4 regions of the Shewanella sp. 4_MG-2023 genome follow, and region 2 is predicted to be linked to each of the others. Evidence: predicted binding sites of a transcription regulator. Region 2 holds the regulator's gene; each other region holds the start of a gene.
What was found. The regulator LexA, encoded in region 2, represses DNA repair genes until DNA is damaged. The targets are predictions, from matches to a motif close to TACTGTATNNNNATACAGTA.

Region 1: Q4546_RS02730 (YebG family protein) is a predicted target of LexA. The motif match lies at 3,193-3,212, and genes of this name have one in related genera.
Region 3: Q4546_RS09640 (LexA family transcriptional regulator) is a predicted target of LexA. The motif match lies at 3,840-3,859, and genes of this name have one in related genera.
Region 4: recN (DNA repair protein RecN) is a predicted target of LexA. The motif match lies at 4,388-4,407, and genes of this name have one in related genera.

The regions. Positions count from the first base shown of each region.
Region 1 covers NZ_JAUORL010000003.1:174,135-180,251, forward strand. The annotation lists gene Q4546_RS02715 (MlaD family protein) at 1-1,779, opposite strand, end outside; gene Q4546_RS02720 (paraquat-inducible protein A) at 1,766-2,398, opposite strand; gene Q4546_RS02725 (paraquat-inducible protein A) at 2,388-3,017, opposite strand; gene Q4546_RS02730 (YebG family protein) at 3,224-3,517, shown strand; gene Q4546_RS02735 (GAF domain-containing protein) at 3,542-4,000, shown strand; gene proQ (RNA chaperone ProQ) at 4,267-4,896, shown strand; gene prc (carboxy terminal-processing peptidase) at 4,919-6,117, shown strand, end outside.
Region 2 covers NZ_JAUORL010000007.1:164,162-170,278, reverse strand. The annotation lists gene mtr (tryptophan permease) at 1-7, opposite strand, end outside; gene plsB (glycerol-3-phosphate 1-O-acyltransferase PlsB) at 19-2,439, opposite strand; gene lexA (transcriptional repressor LexA) at 2,818-3,435, shown strand; gene Q4546_RS06040 (cell division inhibitor SulA) at 3,432-3,938, shown strand; gene coxB (cytochrome c oxidase subunit II) at 4,369-5,985, shown strand; gene ctaD (cytochrome c oxidase subunit I) at 5,995-6,117, shown strand, end outside.
Region 3 covers NZ_JAUORL010000014.1:15,071-21,187, reverse strand. The annotation lists gene Q4546_RS09655 (HlyD family secretion protein) at 1-1,025, shown strand, start outside; gene Q4546_RS09650 (YgjV family protein) at 1,136-1,819, opposite strand; gene Q4546_RS09645 (Y-family DNA polymerase) at 2,116-3,372, opposite strand; gene Q4546_RS09640 (LexA family transcriptional regulator) at 3,413-3,820, opposite strand; gene Q4546_RS09635 (hypothetical protein) at 4,301-4,705, shown strand; gene Q4546_RS09630 (RecX family transcriptional regulator) at 4,872-5,684, shown strand; gene Q4546_RS09625 (DUF6435 family protein) at 5,719-5,898, opposite strand.
Region 4 covers NZ_JAUORL010000026.1:43,396-49,512, reverse strand. The annotation lists gene barA (two-component sensor histidine kinase BarA) at 1-2,428, shown strand, start outside; gene Q4546_RS14305 (YjaG family protein) at 2,418-3,032, shown strand; gene Q4546_RS14300 (AEC family transporter) at 3,358-4,323, shown strand; gene recN (DNA repair protein RecN) at 4,438-6,096, shown strand.

The DNA of each region.
Region 1 (6,117 bases), on a different contig from region 2:
AGCGATATCAACATCAATGCCAGATAAACTTGCATTGATACTGGCGGCATCATTTCGCCAAAATACGCTGTTACTTCGAACCAAGTTAGTAAACCTTTTTTGAATGGCCACCGTGATTGAAAACTTATCAGTTTGACTGTTCCAATTTACTTCTGAGACAGAGCCAATACGCATTTTTTTGTAATAAACCGGTGAGCCATGAGCTAAACCTGCGCCATCAATACTGTCTAGCGCCAAGGTACTCATTGATGATTTATTCAAGGCCGTTAAGGCTTGATCAGCAGATTGATATAACGAAAATTTTGCTTGAGGTTTAACTACAGCCTTAGCTTTACCTGGCACCAAAGATACAGCGCCAGCAAGCAGGGTATTAATATCTCGGGTTTTGACCTTTACGCCATCTAAGGAGGCATCTATGGCAAGCGCCGATTCAGACACAAAATAACTGTCCACAGTGAGTAATGATGAATATTCAGGCTGAATGTCCACTGAGTATTCAACACGGCTAAAGTCATCAGATAATTTTACTTGGCTAATCTCACCAATAGGCATTTGTTTGTAACGCACCTCAGCCCCAGCGCTTAAACCACTGTGTTCATCAGACGTTAATTTGATGGTCAACTGGCTAGCTTGCATAAGGTCCGGTGCTTGAGATTGTAATTGATACTCTTGTGGCAGCGCGTTGTCGCTCACTCCAGGTAGTACATTGACTACACTACCAGTGATCAACCTTGCAGCGTGCTTAACGCCCTCTAAAGAAATATCAGCACCTGCAATCCAAAATTGGGTATCTGCGTTTAATAAGTGTTGGTATTGACTATCAAACTTAGCTAAAAACTTCACGCCGTTTTCAGTTAGTTGGGTTTGATGAATCTTACCCACATCAATGCCGCGATAAACTAACGTTGAGCCTTGATTAATCTCATCAGCATTATCGGCTAGCAGAGTGAATTCGATGCCTTTGACTGCACTTTCTTCATCAGGGTAAAGCACAAAGTTGTCACCATTTTGCGCCGCGGCAGAATTAGCGACTGAATTAAAACTAATTCCGCCAGCGAGCAGCGATGCCAAGCTTTCGGTATTGACTTTAATGCCCGACATAGACGCATCAATTTTTAGACCTGACACGTTCCAGAACTGGGACTCTTGTGTCACTAAATGGGCGTACTGTTGCTCGATAAACGTGCTGATATTAATGGTATCGCTGTCAATTAAGCGATAGTTTACAACTTTCCCTACAGGTATTTGACGGTAAAACACCATTGAGCCGATATCCAGTGAGCCTAATTTTGAGGTGGTCAGCGTAATAAGCACCCCATTAGTATCAGGAAGCATAGTTGGCGCATCTTTTAAGGCGACAAATTCAGATGCTGAGCTGCCATCACCGGGTTGAACGGCAATATAATTGCCTGAAAACAAGGTATCTAAACCTTCAATACCAGTGATACTGGCTTTAGGCGTGACCAACCAGAACTTGGAATTTTTATTGAGAAATGGTTCAGAGCGATAATCCATAATAATTTTGACATTAACGCCAGACAATTCATTGTCGATACTGATATCTGTCACCTTACCAACGGTCAAACCTTGGTATTTGACTAAGGTTTTACCGATATCGATACCAACGGCATTAGGGAAGTGCACAATAATCTCGATACCTGATTCTTTGATGCTTTTTACACCAAGCCAAGCGCCAAGGGCCAAGGCAACAATCGGTAATAACCAAATCGGCGAGAATAATTTCTTTTTAACAACTTTTGGTGATTCAATTTGTGTCATTGTTTTTTTCCAAGCGATCCCAAAGTAAACGAGTATCTAATACCTTTGCTGCTAACTGAGTCAGTAAAATGACTAACGCAAATGCGGTTGCTGCAGGTGCGGGTTTAGCATCAAGTAATTGCCCCATATTAACGACGGCGACAGTTAACGCAATAACAAATAAATCCAGCATCGACCATCTGCCAATCCATTCAATAATATGAAAGCCTATCATGAGTTTCTTTTTAGAAACTGGCAGATTAAAGCTAATAGCGATTAAGTAAATCGCTAAGCCTATAATTTTTAGCCAAGGCACCAATATACTGGCAGTAAAGACAATAATGGCAATAGGGATCATGTCAGAGTGAACCAAATGCACAATACCAGTAAATATGGTGTCATAGGTGACTTTGCCCTGATTGGTGAGCACAGTGATTGGGTAGATATTAGCTGGGATCAGCAAAATGGCTGCGGTAATCAATAACGCCCAACTTTGCTGTAAACTGGCATGATTACGTGTTTGGATTTTAGAATCACAGCGACTACAACGGTCACGACTGATGTTATTGATTTTTCGACAAACAGTGCATAAACAAAAACCGATTTGTATTCCTTGCCGCGCAGGAGTGTTAGCGCTCATAAGCCATTCCCCACATATGTTCTAAATTATATTCCCGTTGTAAAAATAAGATAACTAAAAACAGCATACAAAAACAGAAGGTGCCCATGCCTAAATAAATATCTGAGAAGTCAGACAAGTTAAACGCAGCTACTAAAAATGAAATGACGTAAATTTCAAGCATAGTAAGTTGCGATAAGGTCGCATGGTTTTTAAGCAGTGCGCGATATGTCTTTTGCCAAAAACAGGAGTGCAATTTAAGTTTAACTATGGTGACTTGTAATAAAATCGATAAAATTAATAATCCCGGGGCAATGACCGCTGCCGCCATCACAGCGATGCCAACTATCCAATAACCTTGCAGCCACACCGTCACAGCCGTTTCAAAAACTGTTGTTGTTCGCACACTGCCTAAAAAGTTGATTTCTATGATGGGTAAAAAGTTAGCCGGAATATAAAATAATAATGCCGCGATACACAAGGCAAGCATGCCATTGATTGAGCAGTAAGGAACGTCATAAAGTGCCGTATGACAGCGAGGGCATAACGCGCGAACATTAGACGGTAAGGCGCGCTTTTGAACGGCTAAGTCACAGGAGCGGCATAATATAATGGTGTTCGGGTCAAGACTTTTCGGCATAGATAAAGGAAAACCGTCCATGTAGTGAAATATTAATGAGCAATAAAATAATAAAAAACGCTTTGTTTTGATTAAAAACACAGTGGAAATATTATTTATCAAGTTACAATAAAACCTAATAATACCAGAATAATCAGAATACTTGCATCAGAAGTTAGTTCTATGACACTCTATGCACTGTATATAAAAACAGTAAGAGGTTAATCATGGCTGTAATAACAAAGTTTGTCGTGGTAAGAGAAGGGGTTGAGAAGATGACGTTTACATCTAAGAAAGAAGCTGACGCCTACGACAAAATGCTCGACATTGCGGATAACTTAGTGCCTTTTATTTCTGGCGCTGAGCTGGAAATAGAGGAAAATAGTGTCGAAAAACTTGCTTTTTATCTTGCATCTAACAAGGATGAACTTGCAAATTTATTAAAAGGGATCGTAAAGCCTAAAACGGGTACACCCAAAACAGCAAACAAAAAAGCCACTAAAAAAGCGGCTGCAGAATAATAAAAACCTCACTTAGGATGGAAAATGAAAGCTGAGTTTTATGACACATTAAACCGCCAAGTACTGGCATTAATGACCGGTGAAGACGACCTTATTGCAGGAATGGCAAACTTTTCAGCGTTATTAAATGACAACTTAGATGATATAAATTGGGTTGGCTTCTATATTAAGCGTGAAGAACAACTCGTTCTTGGTCCGTTTCAAGGAAAAGTTGCTTGTACACGTATTGTGATCGGTAAAGGTGTATGCGGCACAGCAGCGGCAAATGATGAAACACAATTAGTGGCAGATGTGCATCAATTTGCAGGACATATTGCCTGTGATGCTGCCAGTAATTCTGAAATTGTAGTCCCTGTTCGCCAAGGCAATGACGTAGTTGCGGTATTAGATATTGATAGCCCATCATTGAATCGTTTTGATACAGACGATAGAAAAGGCTTAGAAATGCTAGTAAAAAGCTTTGAATCTTGCCTATTTGCTTAATTAGCGACCAAATATAGCAAATTGCGGGTCGCAATCGCTGCCATGAGCTTTATAATACCGAACAGCGCGCATTGCTATGGATAAAATTTATTTACTGTAAAATTACAGCTAAGTGAGTTAATTTGTTAAAGCATGTTTCAATTGCTTTAGCAATCGAATAAGAAGTGCTAATTTGAACGTTAAGCAAGATCTGTTTAACGAAAGATAAACGACTGTACTCGCAAAGAAAGCTGAGACTCAGTCCCTTTTATAACGTGGAAGTAAAAATGGAATCAACAGACAAGTTGACCGACACCAACGCAGTTTTAGCGTATTTATATGAAACATTTCCTTTATGCTTTATTGCAGAAGGTGAAACTAAGCCATTAAAAATTGGGTTGTTTCAAGATTTAGCTGCTAGGTTGGCTGATGATTCTAAAGTAAGTAAAACACAATTACGTGTAGCACTTAGACGTTATACAAGCAGCTGGCGCTACTTGAAAGGCGTTAAAGCGGGTGTTCAACGTATCGATCTTGACGGTCAAGATTGTGGCGAATTGGAGCAAGAACATATTGACCACGCTCAACAAACGTTGAAAGAAGGTCAAGAAAAAGCCAAAGCTAAGCGTCAAGCTGTAGCGGCTAAAGCGGCCCCTAAAAAGCCAGCAAGAAAACCTGCAGCTAAAGCGCCGGTTAAAAAAGACCGTCCAGCTAAGCCTGCAAAACCTGCAGCGCCTAAAATTAATTATGTTGCTGCTAAATTTGACGAGCTTAAACAAAAACAACGTGTTAGTGTCAAGTTAGGGCAAAACCCTGTACCTGGTGTTATCACTGACATCAAGAAAGAAGATATCCATGTACAGCTAGATACTGGATTAATCGTAAAAGTTCGTGCAGAGCATATTTTATTATCGTGATCATTTAAGGAGTAACTTGTTGATGCGAAAACTCACTTTGGCTGCGTCGATTGCCACTTTATTTGTCGGTTTTTCGGCTTGGGCAATAACACCAACGATTCAAATCAACGAGTTACCTAAACTTGAGCAAGAGCCTCAACACAAGGTTGCAAGTAAAAGGGTAACGAATTTATTTACTCGTTCTCACTATCATCGCTTTGAACTTGATGATGCTTTTTCTGAGTTGATTTACGAAAGATATTTGCAACAACTTGATTTTCGTCGCAATGTTCTAACTCAAGCTGATGTTGATACTTTTAAACAGTATCAGCATTCGTTTGACGATATGGTCAAATCTGGCAATATCGAACCCGCCTTTGATATGTACTCCTTAGTGCAAAAACGTCGTTATGAACGTTTTGCTTATGCGCTTACTTTACTTGATAAAGAATTCGACTTTACCGAAGCCGGCGATGCTTACGAGTTTGATCGTGAAGAAGCTGCTTGGCCAAAAGATGAAGCTGAGCTCAATGAGCTATGGCGTCAACGAGTTAAATATGACGCACTGAATCTAAAACTTGCTGGTAAAGATTGGAAAGAAACCGTCGAAGTATTAGGCAAGCGCTATAACAATGCCATCAAGCGTTTAAGTCAAACACAAAGCGAGGATGTATTCCAAGGTGTGATGAATGCCTTTGCTCGCACGGTAGAGCCTCATACCAGTTACTTGTCTCCTCGTAATGCAGAACGTTTCCAAATGGAAATGAACTTAAGCCTTGAAGGTATTGGCGCTGTACTGCAAATGGATGATGACTATACTATTATTAAAAGTTTAGTTGCTGGTGGCCCCGCTGCTACCAGTGAAAAATTATCACCTGAAGATAAAATTATTGGCGTAGGCCAAAAAGACGGTGAAATTGTTGATGTTATCGGTTGGCGATTAGACGATGTTGTAGAGTTAATTAAAGGCCCAAAAGGCAGTGAAGTTAACTTACAAATTTTACCTAAAAAAGGTGGCGCCAATGCAAAAGCATTTGAAGTGACCATTATCCGCGACAAAATTCGTTTAGAAGATCGCGCAGCAACATCAAAAGTGATTGAGCCAACAGAAGGCGACTATGCCAACCGTAAAGTCGGTGTGATTCAAATTCCTGGTTTTTACATGAACTTGTCAGTTGATGTAGAAAAAGAATTGGTTAAATTAAAAGAGCAAAACGTTGAAGGCGTTATCATTGATTTACG
Region 2 (6,117 bases):
AACTCATAAAATTAGTTATTACCCATGTTCCATTGTGACACTATCAACAATGGTTTTTCGAACAGATAAACGCAGCATACCATTGGCATGATCACGTATTCGGATGACTTCAAATTGATTATCGTTAGCGGATAAATACCCTAATTCTTTTAATTTCACACTCAAATTATTGTAGAGCTTTTTATCATAAAACTCAGGCGCAGTAATTCCATGCAAAGCACCTAAACGCTGAGCCAATAAATGGCTGGCGCTTTCTAAATCAGAACGCTCAATTTCTGGTTTGTAAGCCAGTAAATTAAAGATAATCGCGTAACGCTGTAGGGTCTCACTGACCGTGGCGGACAATAACATTAACTGAGTGACATTACTTTGATTGACTTCAAAGTGATCGCTACCGGAAATTAGCTTTTGTTCAACAAACAAATCAAGCACTTGATCCACATAGGCACTTAAATCTTCAATGCCCATAAACAGCTCAGCTTTCAATAATGGGTAAAAATCATTAACAATTTGCTGGATTTTTTCTCGGCTAAATTCTTCATATTGCACCAAGCAACTGGCGATTAATGAAGGCACTGCCATTAGATGAATTATGTTATTGCGATAATAGCTCATCGCAATCACTGAGCTATCTTCAATTGCGATAATTTCGCCGATGGCATCTGTGGTTGAGGTAAATTTATTCAGCGACAAACATTGCTCAACTAGGTCATGAGCTGAGCCCTCAGCCACCGACGCATACTCAGTATAAGGAACATCCTTTAAGATTTTCAGGTAGAGGTCTAGCTGGGTTTCAAGCTCACTGCGCTGCAGGGCGTTTTGCTCTGAAGCCAGCAGCGCCATACTTGCTAATGTCACCGAACTCGCTGCGGCGGCGCCATTGATGTTAGTCATCACTTTATTGGCCAATACATTTACTGCTGGCGTTAACCATGATGGCTTTTGATCCGGATCTTGAGCAATTTCTTCACGCCAATTTGGCGATTGTTGATTTAAAAATTGCTGCACATTGATTGGCTCGCCAAAGTTAACGTAACCTTGGCCAAAGTTGCCTAATTTACGCAGCGCACCAAAGACCTGCCACACTGATTCTTTTTGCTTTTTCTTACCGCTTAACTCTTTATGATAGGTGGACACTTCCATCACATGATCATAACCAAGATAAACTGGCACTAAGGTTACTGGGCGTTCAATGCCCCGCAGTACACAGTTAACTGTCATCGCTAACATGCCGGTCTTAGGCGCTAATAAACGACCGGTACGAGAACGACCACCTTCGGTGAAGTATTCAACCGAATAGCCTTTAGCAAATAACTGATCTAAATACTCACGAAACACTGCGGTATAAAGTTTATTACCGTTAAAGCTACGACGAATAAAGAAAGCACCACCACGGCGGAACATAGGGCCTGCTGGCCAAAAGTTTAAATTAATACCGGCGGCAATATGCGGCGGCACCATGCCTTGGTAATACAAAATATACGACAGCAGTAGGTAATCCATGTGGCTACGATGGCAAGGCACATAGACAATTTCATGACCATCATGATGCAGCTTACGCACTTTTTCAGCGCTTTTAATGCTAATACCGCTGTATAACTTATTCCACAACCAAGTAAGAAAGCGCTCAGCAATACGCACTAAGCTGTCTGAATAATCCGCTGCAATTTCATCTAAATACTGAATCGCTTTTTCGCGGGCTTTGTCTTCAGGAATTTTTTTATTAAGCGCTTCTTCTTTTATCGCTTGAGCAATGGCATCAGACTTTAATAATGAGTTGAACATTGCCTGACGATTTGGCAGTTGTGGGCCTGTCATCACTTTACGTTGGCGTCTAAAGTGCACTCGCGCCACACGGATAAGTTTATGCGCAATACTGACATCAGTGCCGTGTTCATCAGCCATATAACGTAGCGACATAGCATTTGAGAATTGAATAAAGCTATGGCGACCTAAGAACAAAATCATCAACCATTTACGTAACCAGGTCGGGTTTTCACGCTCAAATACGGCTGCGGTCATGGTGTCATCTTCTTTACCAGGGATACGTCCCCAATACAGACTCACTGGCACCAATTGAATATCAAGTTGATCATTTTTTTTATGTAAGGCTAATAAGCTGGTGAAGTTATCAACAAATTTTTCGCCACTTAAACGCTTGCCAAATAGAGGCTTACGACCTTCAATACACACAATTCTAGGGGTATTTAAGCCATCAACGTCTAGTCGCTCATAAGGGCTCGGTAAGCCATATTTGGCGGTCACTTCATTTAATGCCGCAATATCACTGAGTGATTCTGTCTTCATCACATAGACCACTGGTTTATCTGGGTCTAAGTTCAGATCGGCAAAGGGATCTTCAGGCACAACAACCGTGTGCACCATCAGTTTTTGAATCCAACGTAATGATTTTGCTATGATTGAGTCAGGTTTTAACATGAGTGTTCGCATATTCAACATCAATTAATTGGCCATAGAATACCAGATAATGGTTCAGTTTCACTAACAAGGGTCTATACAGAGAATATTTGTTCAGTAAAAATAGCCATATCCGAATAACAACCAACCTATTTTCAATCAACACTACTGTATAAATATACTGTTTAAACAAACGATGTGAGAAATAGCCAATTTCATCGGTTTAAAAAGCTGACTTACCTTCATTAACTAAATAATTAAATTACATATACTTAACCGTGCCCCCATATATAGCCAACAAGAATTAGATGATAATAGTTAAATTAATTTGGTTAATACTTGCGCGACCACCGATACTGTATATAATGACAGTCACTGTATAAAAAAACAGGAATCAATATGAGACCTTTAACGCCACGCCAAGCTGAAATATTAGAGCTAATTAAATGTAATATCGCCGAAACAGGTATGCCGCCAACTCGTGCAGAAATTGCAACTCGATTAGGCTTCAAAAGCGCCAATGCCGCTGAAGAACACTTAAAAGCACTGGCAAAAAAAGGCTGTATTGAAATTATTCCTGGTACCTCTCGCGGGATCCGCATGGTGCAGGTGGAGGAGGAAGTTGAAGCAGGCTTACCACTTATCGGCCAAGTTGCTGCAGGTGAACCTATCCTTGCTCAAGAGCATGTTGAACAGTATTTCCAAGTTGACCCAGAAATGTTTAAGCCCAATGCTAATTTCTTACTACGCGTTCGTGGCGACAGTATGAAAGACATTGGTATTTTAGAGGGCGACTTATTAGCAGTGCATAAAATGCAAACTGCCACCAATGGTCAAGTTGTAGTGGCACGTCTTGAAGACGATGTAACCGTGAAAAGATTTGAAAAGAAAGGCAATATTATTTATTTACATGCTGAAAATGCAGAGTATGAGCCGATTAAAGTTGATTTAAGTTGCCAAAACCTAACGATTGAAGGGCTTGCTGTTGGCGTTATTCGTAATGGAGGTTGGTTATGAACACATTAATAGGCAATGCACCGCGTCACCCTGGATTATGGGTAGATATGGCATCTGATCCCTTACCCACTAAACAAGGGATTGAAACCAAGCGCACCCAAAACCAAGGCTTAACTGAATTGACTCAATTATGCAGTCAGTTAGCCATTTTAAGTCAGCAAGGCCGTTGGATTGTACTGATTAATCCGCCGCATATCGGTTATAAGCAAATTCTTGCTAATGCCAATGTTCGTATGGACAGAGTATTGTTAGTTCACACCAAAGATGAAGTCGAAACCCTGTGGGCGATGGAAAAAGCGCTCACTAACGGTACTTCAAGTGCAGTAATTACTTGGACACCACCATTAGATGCCCGCGACAATCGCCGCATTCAATTGGTTGCCAAAAATGCCTTAGCCCAAGGGCTTATCATTGAAGATGTAAATACTCACTTACCTGAAGGCGACCCATTAACGCAAACTTTAGCAGTACAGACTCGGGTAAACCTTACCTCGTTTCACTAGTAAAATATGACTAAAAAAGCCCTTCACTACGCTGAGGGGCTTTTTTTTGCACTTTTTTCAGCAAATTAGATGATAAAGTGATCTTGATCAATATTTAATCTCCAAGTAATGTAGTTAACAAGGTAGTAACAATTTATCGTACTGCCGAGAATAAATGTCAAAAAGATACAAACGCTATTAAAAGATTGAGCTGGTACCGTGCGGTATAGAAAGCCTTGAATGTAAAGCGTCAAATATAATTGATAAGTTCAGTATTAGGTACAAGTGTGGCACCGTAACGTAATAACATAATTGAGTTTTCAAGCTCAAAGCCACCGTGTACTTTGAAATGATCAAACTTTTTCGGGTATGAAAAGTTTGCATAGAGCAGAGTATTACTGTGTGGCTTTTCTTTGTAATTGCAATTCGCAATTAGCAGAGGAGTAGTCTTGTGAAGCGATTGTTGTACGGATTAATGGTGGCGTTGCTTGCAACCCCACTCACAGCGGCAGAGATGCCCTTAAACATGACTCAAGGTGTAACAGAGATCAGTGGCCAGGTTTACGACCTGCATATGATTATTTTGTATATCTGTTGCGCCATTGGTGTCGTGGTCTTTGGGATCATGATTTATTCCATGATCTATCACAGAAAATCTAAGGGTGCAGTTGCAGCCGACTTTCATGACAGTACCAAGGTTGAAATAGCTTGGACAGTATTGCCATTTCTAATCCTAATTGGCATGGCAATCCCAGCAACAAAAACGCTGATTGCTATGGAAGATCCCAGCGATGCTGAACTGACAGTCAAAGTGACGGGCTCTCAATGGAAATGGCATTACAGCTATTTCAATGAAGATGTCGAGTTTTTCAGTTTATTATCTACCCCAGCAGACCAAATTACTGGCACCGCAGATAAAACCGACACCTATCTTTTAGAGGTCGATAAGCCGCTGGTTTTACCAATAAATCGTAAAGTACGTTTTTTAATGACCTCGGATGACGTTATCCACTCTTGGTGGGTACCAGCATTTGCCGTTAAAAAAGATGCAAATCCTGGTTTCATCAATGAAGCTTGGACTAAAATCGATAAAATAGGTACTTATCGAGGCCAATGTGCCGAACTATGCGGTAAAGATCATGGCTTTATGCCTATTGTTGTTGAAGCCGTTTCAGAAGCAGACTTTGACCAATGGCTAATCGACCAAAAGCAATTTGCTGCTGATGCTAAAGCCGCTGCACAAGCCTCACTGAGCCAAACCCTTAGCTATGACGAGTTAATGGCCCAAGGCGAACAAATCTACATGGGTCGCTGCGCGGCTTGCCACCAACCTAATGGTGCTGGTTTACCTGGCGTCTTCCCTTCCCTAATTGGCAGTCCAATGATTAAAGGCCCAGTGTCTGGCCATATCGATATTGTCGTTAATGGTAAGCCTGGCACTGCGATGCAAGCGTTTGCCAAGCAGCTAACGGCAACTGAAATTGCTGCAGTAGTCACTTATGAGCGTAATGCTTGGGGTAATGACTCTGGCGATACCGTGCAAGCGGCTGATGTGAGTGGCAATGGGACAAATTCTAGCGCTACACCAACCACTGCTGACGCTCCTAGTGCAGGCACTTCTACCGCAGACACGTCAACGCCTGTGACTTTACCAGCAAGCTTACCTACAGCTGAACAACTTGAAGACACTGCAACACAAGCTGTGACTGAAGCGGCAACACAAGCAGCAGAAGTTAAAGCTGTGGTATTGGATGACTTGACGATGGATGAGTTAATGACCATGGGCGAGCAAGTCTATATGACTAGCTGCGCTGCATGTCACCAAGCTGCTGGTACTGGCTTACCTGGCGCGTTCCCTTCATTAGTAGGCAGCCCACTCATCGTCGGTCCAGTGACGGATCATCTTAATATTGTCATCAATGGTAAACCTGGCACGGCTATGCAAGCATTTAACTCGCTACTTACGCCACAACAGCTTGCTGCAGTGGTGACTTATGAGCGAAATGCCTGGGGTAATAACTCTGGCGATGCAGTTCAGGCTGCTGATGTTGTTGGTCACGGAAAGTAAGGGATTAAAATGAGCACAATTACACAAGATTCACCAGCCGCTCACGACGATCACCATGATGACCATCATCATGGGGCGCCAAAAGGCATTATGCGCTGGGTTTTAACCACTAACCATAAAGATATTGGTTCA
Region 3 (6,117 bases), on a different contig from region 2:
AATTAGGGGTCATTCAATGGAACCTTACTAATGCGGTACGCACCATTGGTTTAGGAATGTTTATTGCTTTTTCATTGTTTACTGGCCATCGCTTTTGGTCACCCGCTGATTTAACCGATAGCTCAACCATTAAAGCGCCTCATGCAGTGCTAAGTCCACTCATTGGTCAGGAAGTTGAAAACGTCTATGTGACTCATAACCAAATCGTTAAAAAAGGGGACTTGATTTACACCTTAGTATCAGTGGATAGCACGGAACAAATCAAAGCCCTTGAAGCCAGTAAAAATGCAGTACAAGCGCAGCACGCTGCCGCAATCCAACAAATTAACGCTTTAAATGTCAGTATCAATAATGATGAGCGTAATTTAGCGCGTCTAACGGCCTTAAAAGAGCATGCAAGTCAGGTGGACCGCGATAATTTACAAGCGCAGATTGATGCCAATCGTGCCCAAGTGGCTGCCAATATTGCCCAGTTGGGCGCGCAAACAGCGCAAATGCAAGCTATTGAGGCTGATATTGAATCGGCTAAATGGACAGATTCACGTCGTGAAATACGGGCTCAATATGATGGGCAGCTTGCCATTACCAATGTAACTGAAGGCACCCGCTTGGGTAATATGCACTTGTTTGATACCAGTAAGAAATTTTTAGAAATGCGCATTGCCGATCAATCATATCGCTATATAAAACCTGGGCAGTTTGCCGAGTTCTATGTGGATGCTTATCCGGGAGAAATCTTTAGAGGCAGAGTGCACAGCATTACTTCAGGTACGGGCGAAGCCATGATTAACCCCATGAGTGGCAGTCAACATGTGCGCCAGCATGTGGGTAACAATGGCGGCTCTCATGGTCGTACAGTCGTTATTGAGTTTGAAGAACCTGAAGGTTATTCATTACCGATTGGGGCAACCGGCTCAGCTTGGATTTCTGCTGAGAAACCCCATCCAGCATTGGGCTTTATGGATATCATTGGCGCGGCGACTGTTAGGCTTAAAGCGTTAAAGTCGTACCTTAATGCGCTTTAGTGAATGCGTTCTAGTGAATGTGCTTTCGTTGCGAGTCATTGGTATTAGCATTAGCAGAGTGAGTAATATGACTCGCTCTTAATTGCTTATTACCACAGGGTTTACTCATCCTAACTGAATTGATTCAAGCTAATTACTTTAACCTTTAGACAGTGCCACTTGTGTTTCATTACAGCTTTCAAGGGCACTATTTTGCTCAAAGTTTTGGTTGAGCTGGTCGTTATAGTAGTCGCTAAATTCGCGCATAAGCCTAGTGCCAATATTGCTATTGTCATTACTTGGTAGAGTATTCCTGACCATGACATCAAATATATTGAAAGCATCAGGTTTAATCCATTACTGGCAACCATAGCTAACCTTAGTTGACTGCCCGCTAAGAAGAATAAACTAAAGCTCATTACGACTGCAGCGATAACCGCACACCATTCACTCCAATGCTCAGCCCATAGAAAACCCTGCGTCATGGCAATAATACTAAAGCTGAGTGACATGGCTAAAGGCGATGTTAACCAGGCAGTCGATGCAAGATTTTGCTGGTTATTGCTATTCAAACTTTGACATAAACGAAAGCGAATAACATTAACTAGTTGGTTGGCCATGCCGAGAAAGCTGCCTAATAAGCCTAAATGGATTGCGGTAAGTACTGATGCTATCATATTGCCATGAATAAATTTGCAGTCTTGTTGTTGGCTATTTGCCCACCAGCCAATGGCCATTGAGACAAAGCCAATAAGCTGAAAGTAAAATAGGGGCTCGGCAATAAACTGAAAATCAAATGCGGAAAAATCTAACACAGGCAAGCACAATCCAAGAAAATTAAGGATGCGTATTGTCGTTTTTTTCAGCAATAACACAATGGCTAAAATCGCATAATAGCCTCGCTCATGTGATTAGATATAAAACTGTGAACTGGAGAGTGTTTTTTGAACAGCTAGAGTTGACTAAGTTGTATTTTTGTTGAGCTTAAGATCGATTAATGTACTGTTTGGGTTTGATATTAGTTATCCATTTTACGCTAATTTAAAGCCACAACTAAACCTGAACCAAGTCAGAATAAAAACCAGCACACGCAAATCAATTTATCACCAATTTAGCCACAGTGGATTTGCGGAATATCTTGCCAACAGCTGGTGTATTGCGGGGTTAATAGCTCACGGCGCATATGCCATTTACCTCCAATACCTTGGGCGGCGACAAATATTGCATCACTACCGTAGCGTTGATTTAACTTATCAAAAACCTGCATCAAGGCAGGATCTTTTACTGGGGCAAACAAGTCTGTTTGCAAATGTTTGACCGGTGATAAATCTAACAATCCAATCCCGATTTTATAGTAGCGAGTATTGGGGTTATAAAGCTTACGGGCAATTTCTGCTGCGTAACTGATGATTTCACGGTTGTCATTAGTTGGATATGCACAGCGGTAATGATATTTAAAGCCATTAGGCTGTTCATCATAAGGGGAGTTACTGGCAAAGATCAGTATGGTGCTAGCCACAGAGCCTTGCTTTCTGGCTTTGGCTGCCGCGATACCAGCATGCTTACTGAGCGCCTGTAATAATGAGTCTATATCGCTAATACGTTCACCGACACTACGAGTTGAAAAGATCTGCTGTTTATCTGCTCTGGCGCTATCCCAGCCTTTACAAGCCTCGCCATTGAGCTCTCTGACTGTACGCTCGATTTCAATACTAAATTGGCTACGAGCAATGCCTGGTTGTAATTTAGCCAGATCCAGTGCGGTGGTGATCCCCATGGCATGTAATTTGTTACCGATCCGCAAACCGATCCCCCACACATCGGTGACTTTCATTGTCGCTAAAATGGCATTTCTTTGCTCAATGGATTGGATATAACATACCCCGTTATAGCCCTGGAGCTTTTTAGCGGCATGATTGGCCACTTTGGCAAGGGTTAAGGTGGCAGCAATACCGACACACACAGGTAAACGGGTTTCTTTCCATACCGCGCGGCGGATCATAGCGGCATGGCTTAATAAACACGGGATCGCAGGGTAACAATGTTTAAATGACAGAAATGACTCATCAATAGAGTAAATATGTTGCTCAGGTGCAAAGCGGCCAATCACTTCCATCATAGAGTGAGACAAAGAGGCATAAAGCTCATAATTGGAGGAAAGCGCAATCACGCCTGCTTTTTCACAAAAATCGCGCACTTCAAAGTAAGGACCAAATTTACCCACTCCTAATGCTTTTGCCTGGCGGTTAGCCGCCACAATGCAACCATCGTTATTGGACAGCACCACGATAGGACGGCCACGCCACTCTGGGCGAAACACTTGCTCGGCGCTGCAATAAAAAGAGTTGGCATCAACGAGTGCATACATAATTTAACTGTCCGTTAGTCGTTAGTTTAATCCGCTAACATTAGTTATTAACTAATATAGGGCTTTGGCGATGACAACGGATTGAACGGATCACCACGCCTTCAACACTGAAGTTGTCATACTCTTGTATCGTGACACTCTGGTGAAGATCATTTGCCGATAATAATAATCGCCGCTTGATATCAATGAGCTTACAGACAAAGTTGCCGTTATAGTTTGCCACTATCACATCATGGTTTTCGACACTGACATGGCGATCCACAATGAGAATATCCTTATCAAAAATGCCGATTTTCTCCATAGAGTCGCCGCTAGCTTGGCCAATAAAAGTGGCACTGGGATGTTCAATCAATAGCTCATCTAAACTTAATGGCAGTTGCCGATATTCAGCAGCAGGACTTTCAAAACCAGTAATACCGGCACAAGCAAAAATAGGAATAACCTTCATAACAATCGACACCCAACAGCACTGTATGTTTATACAGTATTATAGCTGTCCCCGTAAAATTGGCAATAAATTCCGTAAGGTTGTCGAATAAGTGTGCGAATTGTTGGTTATTTAATCTGTTATGGGTCATTGAGGGAATGCTTTGCTGAGTGAGCTGAACTAAACAGCATTGCTAAGTACTAAATTATGAGCAAGGTAAGCGTGAGTGTTTAAGATTGAGTGGCGACTATTATCGAGCTGCTGTCGAACCATTAGCCGAAAATAACCTAATAAGCATTCTTTAAGGAAAAACGTTAAAAGTTAATTGTTTGTTCAGCTTACGTTTAGCTTACGTAGGTAAAATAGAGGCAAGTTTAAAGCTTATTATCAGTATCAGAATTCAGTATCAGAATTTTATAAAGCGCTAATACTGACGATGAGTTCAAGTGCAAAGTGCTTAATCAGCCAGAAATCAGTTGTTCATCAACGGGAGTAAACATAATGAAAAAAGTATTTATCATTTCAATGTTAGCAATATTATCTTTTGGCGCGAGCGCTAGCCCATCGACTCAAAAGCCCGTTGTCATTCAAATTCAGGATTCATTCACGCAAATCAATAGTGCTTTAAGCTGCTCAATTGTATATGCCCACACTCCGATGACTTCACAGGCCGATTATTATAAAGGAGTAGTCTACGAACGCTATTCAGATCTTGTTGAACAACTCGTGTTATCAGGCCAGTCAGAAGAGGGCGCAAGACAAACAGCGATTGAAAAAATTGTCATGCAAACACAAACCATTGAACAACAAATCAATGATACTAAAAGCGGTGGAAAAACAGAGTTAAAACAACTGCTGCAACAAACGGCTAAAAAGAATGATTGTGTCCACTACGCAAATAATTAAGATGTACGGTCACAATTAAGATGTACGGGCATAGTTAATATTCATAAAGCGATTAATATTTACCACGAATAAAGCAGACATTTTACCGTGGCAAGAACTTCTAGTTCTGAACAGAGTAGTGGTCTGCTAAACTGCCTTTGTCATTTCTAATCAATTAAAATTTTTTATGCAAAGTAAGCCACTTCCTCAAGCCAAAACAATCGAGAATGTATTCAACAGTGCCTATTGGCACCTTGGTCAGCAAGATTTTACTATCAATGAAATTCGCACCAAGCTTGAGCGTAAAACCGATAACCAGCAATGGATTGACACTGTTCTCGCTAGACTCATTGAAAGTGGCTATTTGAAAAATGATTTTGATTTTGCCGTTCGCTATTGCGAACTGGCCTTTAGTCATGAGACGGGTAAAGGCGCTATCAAACGTAAATTACAATTAAGAGGCGTATCAGTTGCTGAAATTGATACCGCAATTGAACAAGTCATGCATGAGCAAAATGTCGATTCATTTGAAATGGCGACAGCGCGATTGCAAAACAAATTTGAACACTTTCATGGCACTAATAAAGAAAAAGTTTATTCACAGATGACCACCAAAGGGTTTTCTCGCGCTGAAATTGATTACGCACTATCACAACACCCTCAAGTTGACACCCTGCGCAGTAAATTAGCCATAAAAGCAGACAAGGCTGACCTGAAGTCTGAAATTATCAAGTTGTATAATAAAGGCAAAGGCAAAACGCTGATCTTGCAAGAATTAAAACAGCGGCTTCTTGATGTCAGTGATTTCGAAGAGCTGATATACCAACTAAGCCTAACAGAAGAGTTAGACTTTTATCTCAGTTGTAAAAGTCAGCTGGCTAAAAAGCGTTATGATTTATCCGACTATAAAGAAAAGTCCAAAGCCTATGCTTACTTATCTCGAAAAGGCTTTGATAGTGATGAAATAAAAGAGGCCATGACTTTAGATGATGATGCATAGCTTCTGTCTATTTAAACTATTTGGAGTTTTAAAGCTACTTACTAGCTTGTCGTTGTGCTAATTCAATCTGTTGCCAAATACTCTCTGCTGCAGAGGAAAGGCTAGCATAACTTTTTATATCCCCCTTTCTTTGTGCCTGCATGGCTTGTTCTTGCGTTAAATCATATTGCTTGCGTAAGTTTTTAATGGGATCTCGTTTGAATATGCCAAACATAGGTGAATCCTGTTAGAAAGAAGATGCATAGTTATACGCCTCAACGAGGAAATAGTTTATAAAAGTGCAATTTTAATGGTCGTAAGTTTATATATTGGCTGTTAAATTAAATTGCTGTTGGTCATGCTTGCTAACAGTGTTTGAGCCCCTAGGTTCGCTTTTCATTCGGCACATCAAAAAGTCGTGAAAAAAATTCAACCTAAGAATCATTGCAGTAAA
Region 4 (6,117 bases), on a different contig from region 2:
GGTGATACGGGTGCCGATTATGTCTTATACCGGCGTTAATCAACAAACTAACCCGCAAGGGGTGACAATTTCGCCCGCCAACGGCCCAAGAAAAATTATCACCAATGCTGAAGGGCAACAAATATTGGGGTATATCTCAATATTACTCAATAAAGAAAATGCCTTACTTGAGCAACACCGTGCCGCCATTGCCGCATTTGTCATTGTATTAATTGGGGTGCAGCTGAATCTGTTTTTCACATTCCGTTTGGTTAAGCATGTTAACTACCCCATTACTGAAATGGTAAGAGTAGTAGCAAAAATTCGTGAAGGTAAGTTAGACACCCGTCTTGATGGACAATTAATCGGCGAGCTAGATTTACTTAAGCGCGGCATTAATGCCATGGCTAGTTCATTGTCAGAATATCACGATGAAATGCAGCAAAACATTGACCAAGCGACCTCTGATTTACGGGAAACCCTTGAACAAATTGAAATCCAAAACGTCGAGCTTGATTTAGCCAAAAAGCGCGCCCTTGAAGCCAGTCGCATTAAATCAGAGTTCTTAGCAAATATGTCCCATGAATTAAGAACACCACTAAACGGTGTGATTGGATTTTCTCGGCAGTTAATTAAAACGCCGCTGCACTCAAGTCAGTTAGATTACATAAAAACCATTGAACGAAGCGCCAGTAACTTACTGGGGATCATTAATGACATTCTGGATTTCTCCAAATTAGAAGCCGGTAAAATGGTCTTAGAGAAAATGCCATTCGCCCTGCGGGAAACCATTTCTGAAACCGTCAGCATTGTGGCCGGCAGCGCTCAAGAAAAAGACATCGAACTGATTATTGATATTGACGACAACGTGCCTGAAAGTGTCAGCGGTGATGCGATGCGGGTTGCACAAATCATGACGAACCTATTGGGCAATGCGATTAAGTTTACCGATCAAGGTAGCGTTATTTTGAAAATTCATCTTGTAGGCCAAAAAGATGAAAATATCACCCTGCGCTGTGAAGTAATTGATACCGGTATTGGTATTGATGAAAGTCAGCAAGAATATCTGTTCCAGGCCTTTGGCCAAGCAGACTCGTCTATTTCACGCCGCTTTGGTGGTACCGGCTTGGGCTTAGTGATCACCAAACGTTTGATTAACCAAATGGGCGGCCAAATTGGCTTTACCTCAATTCCAAATCAAGGCTCAACATTTTGGTTCATGCTGCCATTGGAATTAAGCCAGTTTCATATTGGTGAAGTGCTGCATTTGGACTCTTTACGTAATAAAACCCTGTTGTTATTTGAATCAAGAGAGCTAAGCCGCGATATGCTCAATCGCCGCTTTGAAGCGTGGGGGCTACATTTAACCACTGTTGGCCAAATTAGCCATTTAGAGTCAACGCTTTCATCAAGCAAAGTGCATTACGATTATATTCTGCTTAACTGCCATGGCTTTAGTGATAAAGAGCAGTTATTAAGCTGTTTAAGCATGGCGAGGGAAAAGACCTCATGTTTAGTCTTGCTTCATGATTGCATCGAGCAGCAAAAAATATTAAACCAAGCATTGAGGCCTAATAGCGATATTTTACTCAGTATGCCAGTGAGTGACTACGAGTTGGCTAACCACTTAATTCATCCACCCACTCAAACAGCGCTATTAACCGAGTCACTACCCGCGACTGTGTATGAGCGCAAGAATTTGAGCGTACTTGCTGTTGATGACAACCTTGCTAACTTAAAGCTAATCGATACCCTACTGAAAGAGTTGGTGGTTAATGTCATCTCTGTCAATAACGGTGATGAAGCCGTGAGCTATGCCCAAAAACAAGCCTTCGATGTTATCTTTATGGACATTCAAATGCCCGGCACTGATGGGGTTACAGCAACCAAACTTATCCGCCAAGACTCACTTAACCGCAATACACCTATTATTGCGGTAACAGCCCACGCTATCGCTGAAGAGCGAGAATTAATTTTAGGTAGCGGCATGGACGGTTATCTACCAAAACCCATTGATGAAGCGGCATTAAAAGGGGTGATTGATCGCTGGATAAATAAACCCAAATTTACCCACTTTGATATGCATACCCTTAATTGGGAGCTGTGCTTAGCACAAACCAATCAAAAACCGGATTTAGCATTAGAGATGCTGCAAATGTTGGTGGACTCACTGCCTGAAAGTGTCAGCGACATAGAAACGGCATTAAAAAGCAGCAATAGTTCGCTTATGCTGCAAACCGTGCATAAACTTCATGGAGCGAGTTGTTATTGTGGGGTGCCCAACACCCAAAAACTTTGCCAAGAATTAGAGTCTGCGTTAAAGCACAAAACCAACATCGAAGACTTAGAACCTGAAATACTTGAGTTACTTGACGAGCTAACTAAGGTAGAATCAGCAGCAAATCAAGTGATATCACAGTTATCAGCGGATGTTCCCTATGAGCAATAAACCCGGTTTTTTTAAGCGTTTAAAAGCGCTGTCATTACCTCAAAAGCAACTTTTTGCGACCGCGCTATGTCAGCGCATGCTGCCCAATTACGCCCTTTTCTCCGAAGTGTGTGAGTTTGGCGAGCCTAAAGTATTAAGCACAGTATTGGATTTACTTTGGCAATCACAATACGATAAAAAGCTTAAGTTTAATTACGATATTCACTTACAGCGTTTAGATGAAAATACCCCTGAGCCTGCAGATTTTGAAGCCTACGGTGTTTATCCTGCAATGGATGCTGCTGTAGCGTTATCGACTTTACTCGGTGGCATACAAGCTAAAATCGAAGAAGATATTACCAACGTCAGTAAATTATCATCAAGTACAGTGGCCAACTATATTGAAGCCATTAGCATTGAAGAACTTGAAGACGTCATGAATGAAGATGTTGTAGAAGAGTTCGTATTTAACCATCCTGTAATGCAAGAAGAGAAGCACTTACAAGGAATGTTATTAGATGTGATTGAAGAAACAACAAAAATCACACCTGAATTCATTAAGGAATTACGCAAAGAAATCATTGATGCTGGCGTGTCTAATATCGGCATCAGTCTGCAGCAATGATACTTTTAAAGTAGCAATAGCACTCTTTAAGTAGCAATAGCACTCTTTAATAAGGGCCTGTCATCATGCCCTTATTAAAGATACCGCTAACAGATAGCTTTATACTCTAATGCCAACCTGATGGGCAACATTTACATCCTCCTTGTCGTATCAGATCTATGCAGTTTTTCTTATCTTAGTTTAATTTAAAAACTTAACTTATTTGAATAGCTTAGATTCATCTCATACCTTACCTTTATCTAATATCTTATTGGCGCCATTAAAGTAAGATATCCAACGCCCACATTATTGATATGGCATTCAAGGCCCTAAAAAGGAATCAAGCTTGCCTAGTATCCTAACCCCACTTATCGCTGTTTTTGGCATCATGGTTATTGGCTTTAGTGTCCAGAAACTTAAATTACTCCCCCAAGATAGTGACTCGGCGCTAAATAAATACGTCTACTATATCGCCTTCCCTGCTATTTTATTTATTGCACTGGCCGAAACTGACATTAACGATATTCTGCAATGGGGATTTATATTCGCCTTTGGCCTCGCTATGGCGGGCACATATTGTATTACAGTGATCATCTCAAGCCTTGCAGACAATAAACAGCCCGCGCTAGCTGCAATTAGAGGCCTAAACACCAGTTTTGGTAATACCGCCTTTATTGGGATCCCTTTAATGATGAACTTGTATCCTGATAACAATCAAGCCATCGCCACCGCAGCCATTGCCAGTCTACTGTCCATTATCATGTTCGCATTTGCACTGGTGAGCATGGAACTTGCGGTGAATAAAACCCAACAACGTCATCCTATTATGATTATGCTCAACGCATTAATCACCAACCCCATCGTTATTGGTTGCGCCCTAGGGGTATTGGTATCAGCGCTCAAAATAAACCTACCTGACAGTATCAGCATGATGTTTCGGTTAATCGGAAACACCTCTAGCCCCTGCGCCTTATTTGCCATTGGCATGGTGTTAGCTAAAGCCATGCATCGCGGCGCAAAAGCTGGGCCTAAAAAACATAATATCGCCCTTGAAATGAGCTTGCTGAATAGTTTAAAACTCATTGTCCAGCCGTTACTTGCCTATGTTTTATTAAGCTATTTTAAGGTGGAGTCTGAGCTAGTTTTTATGGGCGTCATTCTGGCGGCACTGCCGACAGCAGCAAGTGTTTACTTACTGGCACAGCGTTACCAAATCTATGCCTTATCAAGTGCCAAGTGCATATTGATCAGCACTACAGCCACCTTTATTAGTTTGCCCATTATTGAAAAAATCTTAAGCGCCTTGGTTTAATCCTCGTATAAAAAATCAGCACCATTTTTTTATACAGCACTTTACTGTATATAAAAACAGTGTAAACTGTATGCAGATACAGTGGTTTGATGGTTATTCACACAAGGATTGATTATGCTGTGCCAATTAAGCATTAATAATTTCGCAATTGTACGTTTTCTAGAACTCGACTTTAAAGCTGGCATGACCAGCATTACTGGTGAGACCGGTGCTGGTAAATCCATTGCTATTGATGCCCTGGGCTTATGCCTTGGTAATCGCTCAGATGCCAATAGCGTTAGACCAGGTGCAACCAAAGCCGAAGTGAGTGCCCGCTTTAGCTTAGATGATGTGCCATTTGCTAAGCGCTGGCTAGAGGACAATGACCTTGATGTCGAAGACGAATGTATCTTAAGAAGAACAATTAATGCCGATGGCCGCTCACGTGCCTATATAAATGGTAATCCAGTTCCGTTAGGCCAGCTTAAATCTCTAGGGCAATTATTTGTCGGTATTCACGGCCAACACGCGCATCATGCAATGTTAAAAAGCGAGCATCAACTGACCCTTCTTGATAGCTACGCCAACCATAAATTATTGCTTGATGGGGTAAGCAAAAGCTATCAACGCTGTAAGTTAATCGAAAATGAACTGAAACAATTACAACAAAATCAGCAAGAGCGTATAGCCAGAAAACAGCTAGTGCAATATCAAGTTGAAGAGCTTGATGAGTTTGATCTTAAAGCCGGTGAATTTATTGAGATTGAGCAAGAGCATAAACGCCTTGCTAACGGCACAGAGTTAATTGATACCTGCCAATCCAGCCTGCAATTACTGTGTGATGACGATGAAGCCAATATTGAATCCTTACTTAATCGGGTCGTGGGCTTAGCTGAGAACCTAACTGAGTTTGACCCACAGCTAAGTAATATTGCTCAAATGCTCAATGAAGCGTTAATTCAAGTGCAGGAAAGCAGCAGCGAAGTTCAGGACTATTTAAGCCGAATAGAACTCGATCCTGAACACTTTGCTTACCTTGAGCAGCGCATTTCAAAGGCGATGCAATTATCAAGAAAACACCATGTGAGCTCTGAGCAACTGTTTGAGCATCACCAAGCTTTAAAAGCTGAACTTAGCGAGCTCAATAACGATGCCACAAGGCTTGATGAAATTCAGCAGCAAGTAGATGAAAGCAAAAAAGCTTACGTAATTAGCGCCCAAAAACTCAGCCATAGCCGTAACCGCTATGCCAAAGAGCTTAATAAGTTAGTCACCCAATCGATTCAAGAGCTGAATATGCCCAAAGGCAGATTCTGCATTGAGGTGAACTTTAACCCAGAACTACAATCAGTTTCTGGTTGTGATCAAGTTGAATTCTTGGTTACCACCAACCCCGGTCAACCGATGCAGCCCATTGCCAAAGTAGCTTCTGGTGGCGAATTGTCACGTATTGGGCTTGGTATTCAGGTTATCACCGCTAAAAAGGTATCAACACCAACCTTGATATTCGATGAAGTGGATGTAGGTATTTCAGGACCTACTGCAGCAGTTGTGGGAAGAATGCTACGCAGCTTAGGTCAATCAACTCAGGTGCTCTGTGTGACGCATTTACCGCAAGTTGCAGGTAATGGTCACCAACATATGCTAGTGAATAAATTCACCAAAAGTGGCGGCACTGAGACGAATATGAAGTCATTGGATAAACAAGAGCGAGTCAATGAGCTAGCAAGACTACTCGCGGGTGATGTGATAACTGAAAATACCTTAGCGAATGCTAGAGAGCTATTGCAATAATCTTGCAGCTTTAAGCATCAT